Regions from separate parts of the Streptomyces sp. NPDC057307 genome, predicted to be linked through region 1. Evidence: riboswitches for the same ligand, from Rfam matches in the RefSeq annotation. Region 1 holds a riboswitch; each other region holds the start of a gene.
The links. Region 1 has a riboswitch for thiamine pyrophosphate ahead of thiC (phosphomethylpyrimidine synthase ThiC). Riboswitches for the same ligand answer to the same signal wherever they lie in the genome.
Positions count from the first base shown of each region.

Region 1 (4,002 bases):
TGCGCGAGTTGGTTCAGGCCGAAGTCCTGATGAGTTTCCTTGTCTCCGAAGAGCTCTCATTCCGAATTCCCGTGGAACTCCGTTACGAGACGGCGGACCCCTACGCGGTGCGAATGACGTTCCATCTGCCCGGCGACGCCCCGGTCACCTGGGCCTTCGGCCGCGAGCTGCTGGTCGACGGCATCAACGAACCCAGCGGCGACGGCGACGTCTACATCTCGCCGACCGAGCCCGAAGAACTGTCCGACGTCCACATCAGACTGCAGGTCGGCACCGAGCACGCCCTGTTCCGGGTCAGCGCACCGCCGCTGGTCGCCTTCCTCGACCGCACGGACCGGCTGGTCCCGCTCGGCCAGGAGATGGCGCTCGGGGACTTCGAGACCAACCTGGAGGAGACGCTCGGCCGCATCCTCGCGGAGGAGAACGCGGGCTGAGCGCCCCCCGGCGGCCGCCCCCGAAGGGCCGGAGGGCTACGCCTTACGGCGCCGCCCGCCGCCGCCGCGCGCCCGCAGACCCCGGAACGGCGCCCGGACGGACGCCTTCGACAGCGGTCCCGAGGACGCTCCCGCCGCCGGACCCGAGGACGCCCCCGACGGCCCCCCTGACGCGGTCTCCGTAGCCGATCCCCCCGATGTCCCCGGCCGGTCGGCCGACACCACCAGCGCCGCCAGCGCCGTGGTCACCGGCACCGACGCGACCAGACCGATCGAGCCCACCAGGGTCCGTACGATCTCCTCGGCCACCAGCTCGCTGTTGGCCACCGTCCCCACGCTCGACTCCGCGATCGTGAAGAGCAGCAGCAGCGGCAACGCCGCGCCCGCGTAGGCCAGTACGAGCGTGTTCACCACCGACGCGATGTGGTCCCGGCCGATCCGGATCCCCGCCCGGTAGAGCGCGCGGGGCCCCATCGTCGGATCCGCCTGGCGCAGCTCCCACACCGCCGAGGTCTGGGTGACCGTCACATCGTCGAGCACACCGAGGGATCCGATGATGACGCCCGCCAACAGCAGACCGCTCATGTCGATCTCCGGATAGAGACCGTGGATCAGCCCGGTGTTGTCGTCCGTGTTGCCCGTCAGACTCGCCCAGCCGATGAACACCGAGCCCAGCAGCCCGATCAGCAGCAGCGAGATCAGCGTGCCGAGGACGGCGACCGACGTACGGGCCGTCAGACCGTGGCACAGATACAGCGCGATCAGCATGATGGCGCTCGCGCCGACGACCGCGACGATCAGCGGATTCGAGCCCTGGAGAATCGCCGGCAGGATGAACAGCGTCAGTACGGCGAACGAGATGACGAGCGCGACCAGCGCCATCAGCCCGCGCAGCCGCCCCACCACGATCACCGCCAGCGCGAAGATCCCGGCCAGCACCGCCATCGGCATCGTGCGGTCCACGTCCGTGACCGAGTACTGGAGATCACGCGGCGCGTCGGGCGCGTAGGCGACCACGACATCCTGTTTCACGTGAAACTGCCGGGGCGCGTCCGGCTGGACGACCTCGACGAACGTACGCCCCTTGTCCTTGCCGCTCGTCACCTCGACCGTCGCCTTCACACAGTCCCCGGTCTGCGCGCGCTGCGCCTCACGCCCCTCCGGCGTCGACGTGTCGCCCGTCGGCGGGACCTGAGCGGCGTTCACGTCCTTGCAGTCGATCTGCTCGATCTTCACCACCCGGCCCTGCTCGGTCTGCCGGTCGAAGCCGACACCGGTGCGTTCGTGCGCCGGGGCGCCACCGGGCCAGAGCACGACGAGTCCGACAACGACGGCCGTCGCGAAGGGAATCAGCACCGCGGCGATGACCTTGCGCAGATGCTTGGAGACCGGCGCGGCCGGTCCGTGGCTGTGCGAGTGGCCATGCGTATCGGGTGTCTGCTGGGGTGAGGTCACCGACCGATCATCGCAAGAACGACGGAGGCCCTCTGTTCAGCACGCCCGACATCGCGTTAGCGTGGTGGTGCCTTTACACACGCGGGAGCTCGGAGCACCGGGCTGAGAGGACGCTGACTGTGGAGTTCCGGGGTTTCCCCGGATCCCTGAGCTGCGTCGACCGCCGAACCTGTTACCGGGTAATGCCGGCGTAGGGAGTAGGTCTCCATGACCGTTCAGGACACACACACGTCTGCCGCGCGATCCATCGGCTGGCACAAGGGGTACGTGGAAGGTTCACGCCCCGACCTCCGGGTGCCGGTCCGTCAGGTGCATCTCACCAACGGCGACGACGTGACGCTGTACGACACGTCGGGGCCGTACACCGACCCCACCGTCGAAACCGACGTACGGCGCGGGCTCGCACCGCTCCGGGAGAACTGGATCATCGGCCGCGGCGACACCGAGGAGTACGCGGGCCGCCCCGTCCGCCCCGAGGACGACGGCCTCAAGCACACCTCGCCCCGCGGCGGCCTTCGCAATCTCGACGCCGTCTTCCCCGGCCGCCCGCGCCAGCCGCGCCGGGGCCGCGACGGGCAGGCGGTGACCCAACTCGCCTACGCCCGACGGGGCGACATCACCCCGGAGATGGAGTACGTCGCCATCCGGGAGAACGTCGCGCCCGAGGTCGTACGCGAGGAGATCGCGGCCGGCCGCGCCGTGCTGCCGGCCAACGTCAACCACCCCGAGATCGAACCGATGATCATCGGCAAGCGGTTCCTGGTGAAGGTCAACGCCAACATCGGCAACTCCGCGGTCACTTCCTCCATCGAGGAGGAGGTGGACAAGATGACCTGGGCCACCAAGTGGGGCGCCGACACGGTCATGGACCTCTCCACCGGCCGCAACATCCACACCACCCGTGAGTGGGTGCTGCGCAACTCCCCCGTCCCCATCGGCACGGTGCCGCTCTACCAGGCCCTGGAGAAGGTCGACGGCAAGGCCGAGGAGCTGACCTGGGAGATCTACAAGGACACAGTCGTCGAACAGGCCGAGCAGGGCGTCGACTACATGACCGTCCACGCGGGCGTCCTGCTGCGGTACGTGCCGCTGACGGCCCGCCGCAAGACCGGCATCGTCTCGCGCGGCGGCTCGATCATGGCGGCGTGGTGCCTGGCGCACCACCGGGAGTCGTTCCTGTACGAGAACTTCGAGGAGCTGTGCGACATCCTCGCGGCGTACGACGTGACGTACTCCCTCGGTGACGGCCTGCGCCCCGGCTCGATCGCCGACGCCAACGACGAGGCGCAGTTCGCCGAGCTGCGGACGCTGGGCGAGCTGAACACCATCGCCAAGCGGCACCACGTGCAGACCATGATCGAGGGCCCCGGCCATGTCCCGATGCACAAGATCAAGGAGAACATCGACCTCCAGCAGGAGATCTGCGAGGAGGCGCCGTTCTACACGCTCGGCCCGCTGACGACGGACGTCGCCCCGGCGTACGACCACATCACCTCCGGCATCGGCGCCGCGATGATCGCCTGGTGGGGCACGGCGATGCTCTGCTACGTGACGCCCAAGGAGCACCTGGGCCTGCCGAACCGCGACGACGTGAAGACCGGCGTCATCACGTACAAGATCGCGGCGCACGCGGCGGATCTGGCCAAGGGGCATCCGGGGGCGCAGGAGTGGGACGACGCGCTGTCGGACGCGCGGTTCGAATTCCGCTGGGAGGACCAGTTCAATCTGGCGCTCGACCCGGACACGGCGCGGGAGTTCCACGACGAGACGCTGCCCGCCGAGCCGGCGAAGACCGCGCACTTCTGCTCGATGTGCGGGCCGAAATTCTGTTCGATGAAGATCTCGCACGACATCCGGCGGGACCACGGCGGTTCGCAGGACGAGATCGAGGCCGGCATGGCCGCCAAGTCGAAGGAGTTCGCGGCGAGCGGCAACCGCGTCTATCTGCCGATGGCCGACTGAGCGAGCCGGTATAAAGATCCCTGGCGGAGCCGCCTCACGAGGGCGGCTCCGCGTCCAATTCGACAGGGGTGGGGATCAAAAGTGTTGCTGAGGAGAATAGGCAGATGGGTCACGGTGACGGCTGTGGCGGCCGCGCTCGGCCTCGGTGGGG
Region 1 covers NZ_JBHUZM010000036.1:35,816-39,817, reverse strand. Annotated here, with positions in the region: gene ACFUN8_RS15960 (SsgA family sporulation/cell division regulator) at 1-434, shown strand, start outside; gene ACFUN8_RS15955 (YibE/F family protein) at 471-1,889, opposite strand; TPP riboswitch at 1,961-2,103, shown strand; gene thiC (phosphomethylpyrimidine synthase ThiC) at 2,097-3,851, shown strand.

Region 2 (4,002 bases), on a different contig from region 1:
CCCCCGCGGCGGAGGGAGCTGGTTGTCGGTCTTTGCGGGGTGGGGGGTGGGTGGGGCGCGGACCGGGGAGGCCCCGGCCCGCGCACGGCGGGCTCAGACGGCGAGCGCCTGCGCGCGGCGCTTCACCTCCGTACCGCGATTTTCGCTGAGGGCCTGCGCGGGCGTGCCCGGCAGGGACGGGTCGGGAGTGAAGAGCCATTCGAGCATCTCTTCGTCGGTGAAGCTGTCGTCCCTCAGGAGCGTCAGGGTCCCCGCGAGGCCCTTGACCACCTTGTCGCCGTCGATGAAGGCGGCCGGCACCTGGAGCGCGCGGTTCTCACCGCGGCGCACGGCGATCAGCGTGCCGTCCTTGACGAGCTGGCGTACACGCGTCACCTCGATATCGAGCATTTCGGCGATATCGGGCAGGTGGAGCCAGGCAGGGACGAGAGCATCGATCTTTGCGTCAATCTCAGTCACAGGACAAGCCTGCCATCCCGGACTGACAGTCGGAAGCCGAGCCGGGTCAGAGGGCTGTCAGTTTGAGCGGTACGGCGGGGTCGGCGGCACGCTCCGTGTCGATCCGGGCGCCCGCCGCGACGAGTTTGCGGCCCTGCGCGAGATCGCGCGGTCTGCCGACGGCCAGCAGCGCCACCAGCACCCCCTCACGCAGCCAGAGGACCGACCAGGCGGCGCTCGCCGGGTCGCCGCGCCGGAGCAGGGTGTCGGCGTGGGCGTGGTGGCCCGCGTACTGCACGAAGCGGCCGAACTGCTCGGACCAGAAGTACGGGACCGGGTCGTACGGCTCGTGCGCCTCCCCGACGATGTCGGCGGCGACGGTGCGCGGCCCCTGGAGAGCGTTGTCCCAGTGGTGCACCATCAGCCGCTCTCCGTAGCGGGCCGAGGGGAACGAGGCGCAGTCCCCGACCGCGTACACGCCGGGCTGTGAGGCGCGCAGCCGGTCGTCGGCGGTGACGGCGCCCTCGGGGCCGGTCGCGATGCCGGAGCCCGCCAGCCAGGCCGTGGCGGGTCTGGCGCCGATACCGACGACCACCGCGTCCGCCGCCAGCTCGCGGCCGTCGGTGAGGAGCACCCTGCCGGGTTCGACGGCCGCCACGCGCGCGTGGGTGAGGAGTTCGGCGCCGCTCTCCGCGTACCAGTGCGCCATCGGAGTGGCGACCTCGGCGGGCAGGGCGCCGGCGAGGGGACGGCCGGCGGCCTCGACGACGGTCACCGCGCAGTCGGCCTCCCTGGCCGCGGTGGTGAACTCGGCGCCGATCCAGCCGGCGCCGACCACGACGATGTGCCGCCCGCCGTCCAGGACGGGGCGCAGCCGCGCGGCGTCGTCCAGGGTGCGCAGCAGGTGGACACCGGGCACGCCCTCGGCGCCCGGCAGCGTGATCGGCTCGGCGCCGGTGGCGATGACGAGTACGTCGTACGGAACCGGCCCCGCCTCCGTGTCCAACTCCCGGTCCCCGGGGCGTACGCCGGTCACTTCGAGACCCAGTCGCAGTTCCACGGAGAGCGCCTCGAAGTCCACGTCGAAGGCCGAACTCTCCGCCGTCCCCAGGAGGACGGCCTTCGAGAGTGGGGGCCGGTCGTAGGGCTGGTGCCGCTCGGCGCCGATGAGGGTGACGGGGCCGTCGTGGCCCAGTTCGCGCAGTGCCACGGCGGTCTGCACACCCGCCATACCCGCGCCGACGACGACGGTGCGCCGCTCGTCCGTCTGCTTCCGCTGCTCGCTCACCCGATCACCTTAAGGACCCGGCGGGGACGACGACTCCCTTACAGGGCGCGGGGACAGGGGGTTACGCTGACCTCCGAAGCAGTTATCGGCAGTAGCGAACAAGAGACTTCACACCTCGCGGGAGCCCGCACGCAGCGGGCTGAGAGGGAAGCTGACACGGCCTCCGACCGTACGAACCTGATCCGGGTCATGCCGGCGAAGGGAGGAGCTGGACGCCCATGCGGTCATCTCATACCGACGTCCTCGTCGTCGGGGGCGGGATCATCGGCCTCGTCACGGCCTGGCGGGCGGCGCAGCGCGGGCTCGGTGTCACCGTCGTCGATCCGGAGCCGGGCGGCGGCGCCGCGCAGGTCGCCGCCGGAATGCTCGCCGCCGTCAGCGAACTCGACCACGGCGAACAGACCCTGCTGGGGCTGAACATCGCCTCCGCGGGGCTCTATCCGGACTTCGTCACCGAGTTGGAGTCGGTCTCCGGCCAGGACACCGGCTATCGCGTCTGCGGCACGCTCGCGGTCGCTCTCGACACCGACGACCGGGCACAGTTGCGTGAACTCCACGCCCTCCAAAGGAGGTCGGGTCTGGAGTCGGAGTGGCTCACCGGCCGCGAGTGCCGGCGGCTGGAGCCGATGCTCGCCCCGGGAGTGCGTGGCGGTCTGCGGGTCGACGGCGACCATCAGATCGACCCGCGCAGGCTCGCGGCCGCCCTCGTGACGGCCTGCGAGCGGTCGGGAGTGGTCCTCCACCGGGCCTGGGCGGAGCGCCTGCGGGTGGTCCGGGACCGGGCCGCCGGGGTCGCCGTGCGCGGCGGCGCCGAACTCGGCGCCGACCAGGTCGTCATCGCCGGGGGCAGCCTCAGCGGGCAGCTCGCGGGCGTGCCGGACGACGTCCTGCCGCCGGTTCGCCCCGTGAAGGGTCAGGTCCTGCGGCTGACGGTGCCACGCCCGTACGCGCCGTTCCTGTCCCGGACGCTGCGGGCCGAGGTCCGCGGCAGCCACATCTATCTGGTGCCGCGCGAGAACGGCGAGCTGGTCGTGGGCGCCACGAGCGAGGAACTCGGCTGGGACACGACGGTGACGGCGGGCGGGGTGTACGAGCTGCTGCGCGACGCCCACGAACTCCTTCCCGGCATCACCGAACTGCCGCTCACCGAGACGCGGGCCGGGCTGCGGCCGACGTCGCCGGACAACGCCCCGCTGCTCGGGCCGACCGCCCTGCCGGGCCTCCATCTGGCGACCGGGCACCACCGCAACGGGGTGCTGCTGACGCCCGTCACCGGTCAGGTCATGGCGACCGTGCTCACGACAGGCGAACTCCCCGACGACGCGCGGCCCTTCACACCGGGCCGTTTCTCCCCCGGCTTCGTGTCCGGCTCGTCGCCGGCCCTCTCCCCCGCCGTCTCCGTAGGTCAGGAGCAGCACGCATGACCGACACCACGCCTTCGTCCGCGCGGGGATCCGTGACCGTGTCGGTGAACGGCGAGGCCCGCGTCCTCGCCGGACCCGTCACCCTCGATGTCCTTGTCGCGACCCTCACCCCCGCCCCGTCGGGCGTCGCCGCCGCGCTCAACGAGACCGTCGTCCCGCGCGGGCGCTGGTCGGCCACCACCCTGTCCGACGGCGACCGCGTCGAAGTCCTCACCGCCGTCCAAGGAGGCTGAGCCAGATGTCCGACGACCGGCTCGTCATCGGCGACTCCGTCCTCGACTCCCGCCTCATCATGGGTACGGGCGGGGCGCCCAGCCTCGACGTACTGGAACGGTCCCTGATCGCGTCCGGCACCGAACTCACCACCGTCGCCATGCGCCGGCTGGACCCCACCGTGCACGGCTCCGTCCTGTCCGTGCTCGACCGGCTGGGCATCCGGGTCCTGCCGAACACGGCGGGCTGTTTCACCGCGGGCGAGGCCGTCCTCACCGCCCGTCTGGCGCGGGAGGCGCTGGGCACCGACTGGATCAAGCTCGAAGTGGTGGCCGACGAACGGACGTTGCTGCCGGACCCGATCGAACTGCTCGACGCCGCCGAGACGTTGGTGGACGACGGCTTCACCGTCCTGCCGTACACGAACGACGATCCGGTGCTGGCCAGGAAGCTGGAGGACGTGGGCTGCGCGGCGATCATGCCGCTCGGTTCCCCGATCGGGTCGGGTCTGGGGATCCGTAACCCGCACAACTTCCAGCTGATCACCGAGCACGCGCGCGTGCCGGTCATCCTGGACGCGGGGGCCGGTACGGCGTCGGACGCCGCGCTCGCCATGGAGCTGGGCTGCGCGGCCGTCAT
Region 2 covers NZ_JBHUZM010000122.1:3,360-7,361, forward strand. Annotated here, with positions in the region: gene ACFUN8_RS29640 (Rv2175c family DNA-binding protein) at 94-459, opposite strand; gene ACFUN8_RS29645 (NAD(P)/FAD-dependent oxidoreductase) at 506-1,669, opposite strand; TPP riboswitch at 1,834-1,948, shown strand; gene thiO (glycine oxidase ThiO) at 1,945-3,150, shown strand; gene thiS (sulfur carrier protein ThiS) at 3,147-3,383, shown strand; gene ACFUN8_RS29660 (thiazole synthase) at 3,389-4,002, shown strand, end outside.
Region 2: another riboswitch for thiamine pyrophosphate. It lies ahead of thiO (glycine oxidase ThiO); the one in region 1 lies ahead of thiC (phosphomethylpyrimidine synthase ThiC).

Region 3 (4,002 bases), on a different contig from region 1:
AGCCGGCGGGGAACACCGGCCTCGTCGTACCGAGGAGAAAACAGCTCATGGCACCGCCCAATCCCGGAGAGCTCACGTTTGTCGCGCCCCGTGGCGCCAAGAAGCCGCCGAGGCACCTGGCCGACCTCACGCCGGAGGAACGTCGCGAGGCCGTGGCGGCGCTCGGCGAGAAGGCGTTTCGCGCCAAGCAACTGTCGCAGCACTACTTCGCGCGGTTCGCGCACGACCCCGCCGAGTGGACGGACATTCCGGCCGCCGCGCGCGAGAAGCTCGCCACGGAGCTGCTGCCCGACCTGATGTCCGTGGTCCGGCACATCTCCTGTGACGACGACACCACCCGTAAGACGCTGTGGCGGCTGCACGACGGCACGCTCGTCGAGTCCGTTTTGATGCGCTATCCGGACCGGGTCACCATGTGCATCTCCTCGCAGGCCGGCTGCGGCATGAACTGCCCGTTCTGCGCCACGGGGCAGGCGGGGCTCGACCGCAACCTGTCCACGGCCGAGATCGTGCACCAGATCGTGGACGGTATGCGCGCGCTGCGCGACGGCGAGGTCCCCGGCGGCCCCGCCCGGCTGTCCAACATCGTCTTCATGGGCATGGGCGAACCACTCGCCAATTACCGCCGCGTCGTCGGGTCGATCCGTCGGCTGACCGACCCGGAGCCGGACGGTCTCGGCCTCTCGCAGCGCGGCATCACCGTCTCGACGGTGGGCCTGGTGCCCGCGATGCTGCGATTCGCCGACGAAGGCTTCAAGTGCCGCCTCGCCGTCTCGCTTCACGCGCCCGACGACGAACTGCGTGACACCCTCGTGCCGGTCAACACCCGTTGGAAGGTGCGGGAGGTGCTGGACGCCGCCTGGGAGTACGCCGAAAAGTCGGGTCGCCGGATCTCCATCGAGTACGCCATGATCCGCGACATCAACGACCAGGCGTGGCGGGGCGATCTGTTGGGACGGCTGCTCAAGGGCAAGCGGGTGCACGTCAATCTGATCCCGCTCAACCCGACGCCCGGCTCCAAGTGGACGGCTTCCCGCCCCGAGGACGAGAAGGCATTCGTGGAGGCCATCGCGTCCCATGGGGTGCCCGTGACGGTGCGCGACACCCGAGGCCAGGAGATCGACGGGGCGTGCGGTCAGCTGGCGGCGACGGAGCGCTGAGCGCGGCGAAGGGCCCCGTCGGGGCCCATGTACGCTGGGGTTCGAACGAATTACATATTCCGACAGGGGAGCGCCACAGCGCTGAGAGTGCGGCAGAGGCCCGAGAAGAGCCTCACGGTCGCAGACCCTCTGAACCTTGCCCAGGTCATTCTGGGTAGGAAGTTCGGTCATCACTCAAGCTGTTGCGCCCTGCCCTGCTCCGGTTCGCCGGCGCGGGGCAGGGCCGCGTCTTCTCCTGGACACCCCAGGAGGAATTCAGTGCGTACCACGAAGAAGATGGCGGTCGGCGCCGTCGCCGCCGCGCTGGGAGTCTCCACGCTCGCCGCGTGCGGCGGCGGGTCCGAGGACTCCACCGCGTCGGACGGCGCGAAGTCCAAGAGCGTGACGCTCGTCGCCCACGACTCGTTCGCCGCCTCGGACTCCGTACTGAAGGAGTTCACCGAGCAGACGGGCTACACCGTCAAGGTGCTCAAGAGCGGCGAGGCGGGTGCGGCGCTCAACAAGGAGATCCTCACCAAGGGTTCGCCGCAGGGCGACGTCTTCTTCGGCGTCGACAACACCCTGCTCTCCCGCGCTCTCGACAACGGTCTGTTCACGCCGTACGAGGCGAAGGGCCTCGACCAGGTCCGCGCCGACGTACGCCTCGACGATGCCAAGCACCGTGTCACCCCCGTCGACACCGGCGACATCTGCGTCAACTACGACAAGAAGTACTTCACCGACAAGAAACTGGCCCCGCCCGAGTCCTTCGCCGACCTGACGAAGCCCGCCTACAAGGATCTCCTCGTCGTCGAGAACGCCGAGCAGTCCTCACCGGGCCTCGGTTTCCTCCTCGGCACCGTCGCCGCGTACGGGGACGACGGCTGGCAGGGCTACTGGAAGAAGCTCAAGGCCAACGGCGTCCAGGTCGTCGACAGCTGGGAACAGGCGTACAACGAGGAATTCTCCGGTTCGGCGGGGGGCAAGAAGGCGAAGGCGGAGCGTCCGCTCGTCGTCTCGTACGCGTCGAGCCCGCCCGTCGAGGTCCTGTACGCCGACCCGCAGCCCAAGGAGGCGCCGACCGGCGTCGCCGCGGGCACCTGCTTCCGCCAGATCGAGTTCGCCGGCCTGCTCCAGGGGGCGAAGAACGAGGCGGGCGGCAAGGCCCTGCTGGACTTCCTGGTGAGCAAGACCTTCCAGGAGGACATGCCGCTCAACATGTTCGTGAACCCGGTCGTCGACGGTGCGAAGTTGCCCGCCCTCTTCACCGACCACGGCGCCGTCGTCGACAACCCGGAGACCGTGGCCCCGGAGAAGATAGCCAAGAACCGTGACGAGTGGATCCAGTCGTGGTCTTCACTCGTCGTCAAGTAGGCGCGGAGGCCGCCCGGAAGGGCGAGAGGCCCCCGCGAAAGGCTGCCGCCGCCGGCTCCGTCGTCCGACGACGGGGCCGGGGCCGGGGCCGGGGAGCGGGACGCGCGGCGCGCGTCGTACGGCGCCGGGGGAGCGCCGTACGGCTCTGCCTCATGGCCGTGCCCGTCGCCTTCTTCGCGGTCTTCTTCGCCTACCCCGTCGCCGCGATCGTCGGCCGCGGGCTGAAGGCGGACGGATCCTGGCACTGGGGCAGGTTCGGCGACGTACTGAGCCGGCCCGACATCGGGCAGGTGCTCTGGTTCACCACGTGGCAGGCCGCGCTCTCCACCGCCCTCACCCTGCTGATCGCGCTCCCCGGCGCGTACGTCTTCGCACGCTTCGAGTTCCCCGGCAAGCAGGTGCTGCGCGCCGTCGTGACCGTGCCGTTCGTCCTGCCGACCGTCGTTGTCGGCACGGCTTTCCTGGCGCTGTTGGGGCGCGGCGGGCTCCTCGACGAACTGTGGGGCGTGCGGGCGGACACGACGGTATGGGCGATCCTCCTGGCGCATGTCTTCTTCAACTACGCGGTGGTCGTCCGCACCGTGGGTGGTCTCTGGGCCCAGCTCGACCCACGGCAGGAGGAGGCCGCGCGGGTGCTCGGTGCCGGGCGCCTCGCGGCGTGGTGGCGTGTCACGGTGCCCGCGCTCGGCCCCGCCGTCGCCGCCGCGGCGCTGATGGTCTTCCTCTTCACCTTCACTTCCTTCGGCATCGTCCAGATCCTGGGCGGTCCGGCCTACTCCACGCTGGAGGTGGAGATCTACCGGCAGACCGCGCAGTTGCTCGATCTGCCCACGGCCGCCGTTCTGACGATGGTGCAGTTCGCCGCCGTCGGCGGGGTCCTGGCGCTGCACGCCTGGACCGTACGGAGGCGGGAGACCGTCCTGAAACTGGTCGATCCCGCGCAGACGGCGCGCAGGCCGCGCGGAGCCGGCCAGTGGGTGCTGCTCGCCGGGGTGCTCGGCACCGTCCTGCTTCTGATCCTGCTGCCCCTCGGCGTGCTGGTCGAGCGGTCGCTCGACGGCCCCGCCGGGTACGGCTTCGACTACTACCGGGCGCTCCGTTCGGTGGAGGCGAGCGGCGGCACGTTCCTCGTTCCGCCGCTGGAAGCGGTCTGGAACTCCCTGCGCTACGCCCTGGTGGCCACGGTCATCGCTCTGGTCGTGGGTGGGCTGGCGGCCGCCGCGCTCACCCGCAGGGCGGGGCGCCTCGTACGGGGCTTCGACGCTCTTCTGATGCTTCCGTTGGGCGTCTCCGCGGTGACTGTCGGCTTCGGGTTCCTGATCACGCTGGACAAGCCGCCTCTGGACCTGCGGGCGTCGTGGATCCTGGTGCCCCTCGCCCAGGCGTTGGTGGGGGTCCCCTTCGTCGTACGGATCATGCTTCCCGTACTGCGTGCCGTGGACGGGCGGTTGCGCGAGGCCGCCGCCGTGCTCGGCGCGTCGCCGTTGCG
Region 3 covers NZ_JBHUZM010000082.1:8,388-12,389, reverse strand. Annotated here, with positions in the region: gene rlmN (23S rRNA (adenine(2503)-C(2))-methyltransferase RlmN) at 48-1,160, shown strand; TPP riboswitch at 1,215-1,339, shown strand; gene ACFUN8_RS24570 (thiamine ABC transporter substrate binding subunit) at 1,419-2,513, shown strand; gene ACFUN8_RS24565 (ABC transporter permease) at 2,666-4,002, shown strand, end outside.
Region 3: another riboswitch for thiamine pyrophosphate. It lies ahead of ACFUN8_RS24570 (thiamine ABC transporter substrate binding subunit); the one in region 1 lies ahead of thiC (phosphomethylpyrimidine synthase ThiC).